DNA from 3 places in the Streptomyces sp. NPDC020597 genome. Region 3 is predicted to be linked to each of the others. Evidence: riboswitches for the same ligand, from Rfam matches in the RefSeq annotation. Region 3 holds a riboswitch; each other region holds the start of a gene.
The links. Region 3 has a riboswitch for thiamine pyrophosphate ahead of thiC (phosphomethylpyrimidine synthase ThiC). Riboswitches for the same ligand answer to the same signal wherever they lie in the genome.

Region 1: it holds a riboswitch for thiamine pyrophosphate, as region 3 does, so the genes downstream of both, thiO (glycine oxidase ThiO) here and thiC (phosphomethylpyrimidine synthase ThiC) in region 3, are expected to answer to the same signal.
Region 2: it holds a riboswitch for thiamine pyrophosphate, as region 3 does, so the genes downstream of both, ACH4ZA_RS21405 (thiamine ABC transporter substrate binding subunit) here and thiC (phosphomethylpyrimidine synthase ThiC) in region 3, are expected to answer to the same signal.

Annotation. Positions count from the first base shown of each region.
Region 1 is NZ_JBIRUL010000006.1:213,648-215,841, reverse strand. Features, by position in the region: gene ACH4ZA_RS13465 (NAD(P)/FAD-dependent oxidoreductase) at 1-454, opposite strand, end outside; partial or broken gene ACH4ZA_RS13460 (hypothetical protein) at 568-900, opposite strand; TPP riboswitch at 953-1,064, shown strand; gene thiO (glycine oxidase ThiO) at 1,062-2,194, shown strand, end outside.
Region 2 is NZ_JBIRUL010000011.1:212,561-214,754, reverse strand. Features, by position in the region: gene ACH4ZA_RS21410 (ABC transporter permease) at 1-132, opposite strand, end outside; gene ACH4ZA_RS21405 (thiamine ABC transporter substrate binding subunit) at 108-1,184, opposite strand; TPP riboswitch at 1,265-1,372, opposite strand; gene rlmN (23S rRNA (adenine(2503)-C(2))-methyltransferase RlmN) at 1,409-2,194, opposite strand, start outside.
Region 3 is NZ_JBIRUL010000004.1:272,847-275,040, forward strand. Features, by position in the region: gene ACH4ZA_RS09830 (YibE/F family protein) at 1-171, opposite strand, end outside; TPP riboswitch at 1,087-1,275, shown strand; gene thiC (phosphomethylpyrimidine synthase ThiC) at 1,268-2,194, shown strand, end outside.

The DNA of each region.
Region 1 (2,194 bases), on a different contig from region 3:
TGTCGTGCCGGCGGGCGAGGACGGGTCGCAGGCGCTCGGCGTCGTCCAGGGTGCGCAGCAGGTGCACGCCGGGCACGCCCTCGGAGCCCGGCAGCCGGACGGGCTCCGCCCCGGTGGCGAGGACGAGGACGTCGTAGGGGACGGGCCCGCGCTCGGTGTCCAGCTCATGGTCGGCGGGACGCAGGCCGAGGACCTCGCGGCCGAGCTCAAGCCGGATGCCGAGGCCCTCGAAGTCGACGTCGAAGGCGGAGTTCGCGGCCTTGCCGAGCAGCACGGCCTTGGACAGCGGGGGCCGGTCGTAGGGCTGGTGGGGTTCCGCGCCGATCAGGGTGACGGCTCCGTCGAAGCCCTGCTCGCGCAGGGCGACCGCGGTCTGCACCCCGGCCATGCCCGCGCCGGCGACGACCACGCGCCGCGCCCCGGACCGGTCCTCTTCCTGCCTCTGCTCGCTCACCTGATCACCATAGACACCTGACGTTTCGTCAGTCAGCCGCCCTGCTCGGTGACCTGCTCCACACCGCGCGCGGCACCCGGTGCGTCGCGCGGGGATTCCTCCCCTTCGTCCGGGATCTGCTCCACGACGCTGACGCCGTGGCCCGCCCGGGACTCCCACTCCCAGGCCTCCTCGAGGCGGACCCGGCCGTCGGGCAACTCCAGGACCGTCGACACGCAGTGACCCGAGGAGGTCGTCCCGTCGTGTCCCAGCTGGACGTACCGGAAGTCGAGCCGGTCCCCCTCGCGGGTCCCCACGAGGCGCCCGCGCACGACGTCGCCGCCCGCGTATTCGGCCCAGACCGCCCCGTCCCGCTCGTGGTAGGCGAAGCGGGTGCGCAGGCCGACCTGCCCGCGGGCCTGGTCGGCCACGGGGGCGAGGACGAGGCCGTCGAGCGAGCGTGCCATGGGCGGGGGCTCCCTTACTGAGGCGTGTCACGTCGGGCTAGGGTGGCCAACGTAGAGCACTCGCGGGAGCCCGGACGCACCGGGCTGAGAGGGAGGCTGGCGGCCTCCGACCGTACGAACCTGATCCGGGTCATGCCGGCGAAGGGAGGGGCTGGACGCCCATGTCGTCTCCACGCACGTCAGACGTCCTCGTCATCGGGGGCGGGATCATCGGGCTGGTCACCGCCTGGCGGGCCGCACAGCGCGGCCTCGCCACGGCGGTGGCGGACCCGGAGCCGGGCGGCGGGGCCGCCCAGGTGGCCGCCGGGATGCTGGCGGCCGTCACGGAACTGCACTACGGCGAGCAGACCCTGCTCGGCCTGAACCTCGCGTCGGCCCGCCGCTATCCGGACTTCGCGGCCGAGCTGACGGAGCTGACCGGGCTCGACGTCGGCTACCGGCACTGCGGCACGCTCGCGGTCGCGCTGGACTCCGACGACCGCACCCACCTGCGCGAACTGCACGCCCTGCAGCGGCAGTCGGGGCTGGAGTCGCAGTGGCTGTCCGGGCGTGAGTGCCGGCGTCTGGAGCCGATGCTCGCGCCGGGGGTGCGCGGCGGACTGCGGGCGGACGGCGACCACCAGGTCGATCCGCGGCGGCTGGCCGCAGCCCTGACGGCGGCCTGCGAGCGGGCGGGCGTCGTGTTCCACCGCACGTGGGCGGAGCGGCTGACGGTCGCGGGCGACCGGGCGACGGGGGCCGTCCTGCGGGACGGCACGACGGCGGCGGCCGAACAGACGGTGCTCGCGGGCGGCAGTCTGAGCGGGCGGCTCGCGGGCGTCCCGCAGGACGTGCTGCCCGCCGTACGGCCCGTGAAGGGACAGGTCCTGCGGCTGACCGTGCCGGCCCGGTGCGCGCCGTTCCTGAACCGGACCGTGCGGGCCGTGGTCCGCGGCAGCCACGTCTACCTGGTCCCCCGGGACAACGGCGAACTGGTGGTGGGCGCGACCAGCGAGGAGCTCGGCTGGGACACGACCGTGACGGCGGGGGGCGTGTACGAGCTGCTGCGCGACGCCCACGAACTGGTCCCCGGCATCACCGAGCTGCCGCTCACCGAGACGCGCGCGGGCCTGCGTCCGGGTTCCCTGGACAACGCGCCGCTGCTCGGGCCGACGGAGCTGCCCGGGCTGCTGCTGGCCACCGGGCACTACCGCAACGGCGTGCTGCTGACGCCGGTGACCGGTGACGCGATGGCGGAGGTCCTGGTCACCGGGGAGCTGCCCGACGAGGCCCGCCCCTTCACCCCCCGGCGTTT
Region 2 (2,194 bases), on a different contig from region 3:
AGCGACCGGGTAGGCGAAGAAGATCGCGAAGAACGCGACGGGCACGGCCATGAGACCGAGCCGCGCCGCCGCGCTCCCCCGGGAGCCCCGGGCTCCCTTGGTCGGGGCTACTTCAGTACGAGCGAGGTCCACGACTTGACCCACTGGTCGCGACGGTCGGCGATCTTCGCCGGGTCCATGGTCTCGGGGTGCTCGGCGGCGGGCCCGTACTTCGTGAACTCGGCGGGCACGGCCGCGCCCTTCACCACCGGGTAGACGAACATGTTCAGCGGCATGTCCTGCTGGAACTCCTTGCCGATCAGGAAGTCGATCAGCGCCTTGCCGCCCTTGGCGTTCGCCGCGTTGCTCAGCAGCCCGGCGAACTCGACCTGCCGGAAGCAGGTGCCGGTCGCGACGCCGGTGGGCGCGGTGGCCGGCTTGGGGTCGCCGAAGACCACCTCGGCGGGCGGCGAGGAGGCGTAGGAGACGACGAGCGGACGGTCGCCCTTGGCCTTCTTGCCGCCGGCGGACCCGGAGAACTCCTCGGTGTAGGCCTGGTCCCAGCTGTCGACGACCTTCACGCCGTTCGCCTTGAGCTTCTTCCAGTAGCCCTCCCAGCCCGTGTCGCCGTACTGCGCGGCGGTGCCGAGCACGAAGCCGAGACCGGGCGAGGAGGTGGAGGCGTTCTCGGTGACGAGGAGGTCCTTGTACACGGGCTTGACCAGGTCGTCGAAGGTGGCCGGCGGGGCCAGCTCGTGCTCGGTGAAGTACGCCTTGTCGTAGTTGACGCAGATGTCGCCGAAGTCGATGGGCGTCACGCGGTGCTTGCCGGCGTCCAGCTGGTACTGCGCGCCGACCTGGTCCAGCCCCTTCGCCTCGTACGGCTGGAACAGCCCGTTGTCGAGGCCGCGGGAGAGAAGGGTGTTGTCGATGCCGAAGAAGACGTCGCCCTGCGGGTGGTCCTTGGTGAGGATCGCCTTGTTGACGGCCTGCCCGGCGTCGCCGTCCTTGAGGACCTTCACCCGGTAGCCGGACTGCTTCTCGAAGTCCGCGAGCACGTTCTTGGAGACGGCCCACGAGTTGTGGCTGACCAGGGTGACGGTCTTGGAGTCCGTCTCGCCCTTCCCGTCCCCCGACGACCCGCAGGCGGTGAGGGCGACCAGGCCGAGCCCGACGGCCGCGGCGACGAAGGTCTTGTTCTGCACTGGATTTCCTCCTGGGACGGACCAGGAAGAGACGCGGCCCTGCCCGGGATCCGCGCGGGACCCCGGGCAGGGCGCAACAGCTCGAGTGATGACCGAACTTCCTACCCAGAATGACCTGGGCGAGGTTCAGAGGGTCTGCGGCCCGGTTGCCGCACTCTCAGCGCTGTGGCGCTCCCCTGTCGGAATATGAAGATGTCCGAATCTGATGACGTGATGTGGCCAGATTACCTCTCGGTGGCCGCGAGCTGACCACAGGCTCCGTCGATCTCCTGGCCACGGGTGTCGCGGACGGTGACCGGCACCCCGTGCGAGGCGATCGCCTCGACGAACGCCTTCTCGTCCTCGGGCCGGGAGGCCGTCCACTTCGAGCCCGGGGTCGGGTTCAGCGGGATCAGGTTGACGTGCACGGGCTTGCCGCGCAGCAGCCGGCCGAGCCGGTCACCACGCCAGGCCTGGTCGTTGATGTCGCGGATCAGCGCGTACTCGATGGACAGCCGGCGGCCCGACCGCTCGGTGTACTCGAACCCGGCGTCCAGCACCTCGCGCACCTTCCACCGCGTGTTCACGGGGACGAGCGTGTCGCGCAGCTCGTCGTCGGGGGCGTGCAGGGAGATCGCGAGCCGGCACTTGAAGCCCTCGTCGGCGAACCGGTGGATGGCCGGCACCAGCCCGACCGTCGACACGGTGATGCCCCGCTGCGACAGCCCGAGCCCGTCGGGCGCCGGGTCGGTGAGGGCGCGCACGGCCCCCACGACCCGCTTGTAGTTGGCGAGCGGCTCGCCCATCCCCATGAACACGATGTTCGACAGCCGCGCCGGCCCGCCGGGGACCTCGCCGTCCCGCAGCGCCCGCATCCCGTCGACGATCTGGTGCACGATCTCGGCGGTGGACAGGTTCCGGTCGAGGCCCGCCTGCCCGGTCGCGCAGAACGGACAGTTCATCCCGCACCCCGCCTGCGAGCTGATGCACATGGTCACCCGGTCCGGGTACCGCATCAGCACCGACTCCAC
Region 3 (2,194 bases):
GGCCGTGGAGGTGTCCCCGGTGGGGGTGTCACCGGAGGCGTTCACCGACGCGCAGCTCACGCGCAGCACCTTGGTGACCGTGGCCTGCTGCGTCTGCCGGTCGAAGCCGACGCCGGTGCGCTCGTGCGCGGGGGCCCCGCCGGGCCACAGCACCACGAGGCCCACCAGCACCGCGGCGCCGAAGGGGATCAGGATGGCCGCGATGACCTTGCGCAGATGCTGGGAGACGGGCGCGGCCGGACCGTGGCTGTGACTGTGACCGTGCGTGTGCCCGGATCCAGGCCCGTGTCCGCCGCTCCCCTGCCCGCTGCTTCCCCCGCTGCCGTCGCCGGCGGAACCGGGACCAGCGGCATCGTGAGCGTGGTCGGCGTCGTGACCGTGGCGGGAGGCAAGGCCGTGACCGTGGCCCGGCCCTTGGGCCTCGGCGTGGCCGGGCCCCTGAGCGCCGCCCCGGCTTTGCCCTTGGACGCCGCTGCGGTTGTGCCCTTGGGTGTCGCCTCGGCTGTGCCCCTGAGTGTCGTCGGGCCGGTGCCCGTGGCCGACGTCGTGTCCCTCGCCGGGGCCGTTCCCCCAGCCGCCGTGACGAGGTGCATCGGCGAACGGGTGCCGGTCGTTGCCGGGGCTCTGACTCTGCCCGTACCCGGGCGGCTGCCCAGGCGGATTGCCGCGCGCCGAAGGGGCGTGCCCGTAACCCTGAGCAGGAGCATCGCCGGCGCCTCGGTCCTGGCCGCCGTCCGGAACCGCACCACGACTCTGGCGACGCAGACCGCCCAGCCCCCTCGGACCGCCGGCGTATCCCGGCGGCCGATCAGGACCGGAGCCGTGGGGGCGCTCGTCCAGGCGACCGCGGTCGACACCGCTGTCGTCGACATCGCGGTCCCCTCCGGGCCCGCGCCCGAGGCCTTGTTCGAAGCCGTTGCCGGCACCGGCGCCCGGGCCATTGCCGGGACCGTTTCCGGCGGCAGGCCGGCGGGGCGGCTCAGACGGCGGGTACGGGGGCTGGTGTGTCGTCACCGCCCGATCATCGCAAGAACGAAAGAGGCCCACTGTTCACCGCGCCACATGAGCCGCTAGCGTGGAGCCACCTTTTGCACACGCGGGAGCTCGGAGCACCGGGCTGAGAGGACGCTGACCTCCGTCTTCGCGATGTTTCACGTGGAACGTCTCTCGAATCGAGTGATGTTTCCCATGAGCGTCGGGAGACGGTAGCCGCTGCGTCGACCGCCGAACCTGTTACCGGGTAATGCCGGCGTAGGGAGTAGGTCTCATGACCAACAAGGACGCACGCACGCCTGCCTCCACGCAGGACGTCACCAGCGAGAACGCGGTCGACGTCAACGCTGTGGAGGACGGGAGGTCCATCGGCTGGCACAAGGGGTATGTCGAGGGCGATCGCCCCGACCTCCGGGTGCCGGTCCGACAAGTGCACCTCACCAACGGCCGGTCGGTCACGCTGTACGACACCTCCGGCCCGTACACCGATCCGGCCGTCGAGACGGATGTGCGCAGGGGACTGCTCCCGCTGCGCGAGAACTGGATCATCGCTCGTGGTGACACGGAGGAGTACTCGGGCCGTCCCGTCCGTCCGGAGGACGACGGCATCAAGCACACCTCGCCGCGCGGAGGTCTGCGCAACCTCGACGCGGTCTTCCCGGGCCGGCCGCGTCTGCCTCGCCGTGGCCGGGACGGCAAGGCCGTCACTCAGCTCGCGTACGCGCGCCGGGGGGAGATCACGCCCGAGATGGAGTTCGTGGCCATCCGGGAGAACGTCGCTCCCGAGGTGGTGCGCGACGAGATAGCCGCAGGCCGGGCCGTACTGCCGGCCAACGTCAACCACCCGGAGATCGAGCCGATGATCATCGGCAAGCGGTTCCTGGTGAAGGTCAACGCCAACATCGGCAACTCGGCGGTGACGTCCTCCATCGAGGAGGAGGTCGAGAAGATGACCTGGGCGACCCGCTGGGGCGCCGACACGGTCATGGACCTGTCCACCGGGCGCAACATCCACACCACGCGCGAGTGGGTGCTGCGCAACTCCCCGGTCCCCATCGGCACGGTGCCGCTGTACCAGGCACTGGAGAAGGTCGACGGGCGCGCCGAGGAGCTGACCTGGGAGATCTACAAGGACACGGTCATCGAACAGGCCGAGCAGGGCGTGGACTACATGACGGTCCACGCGGGCGTCCGTCTCCCG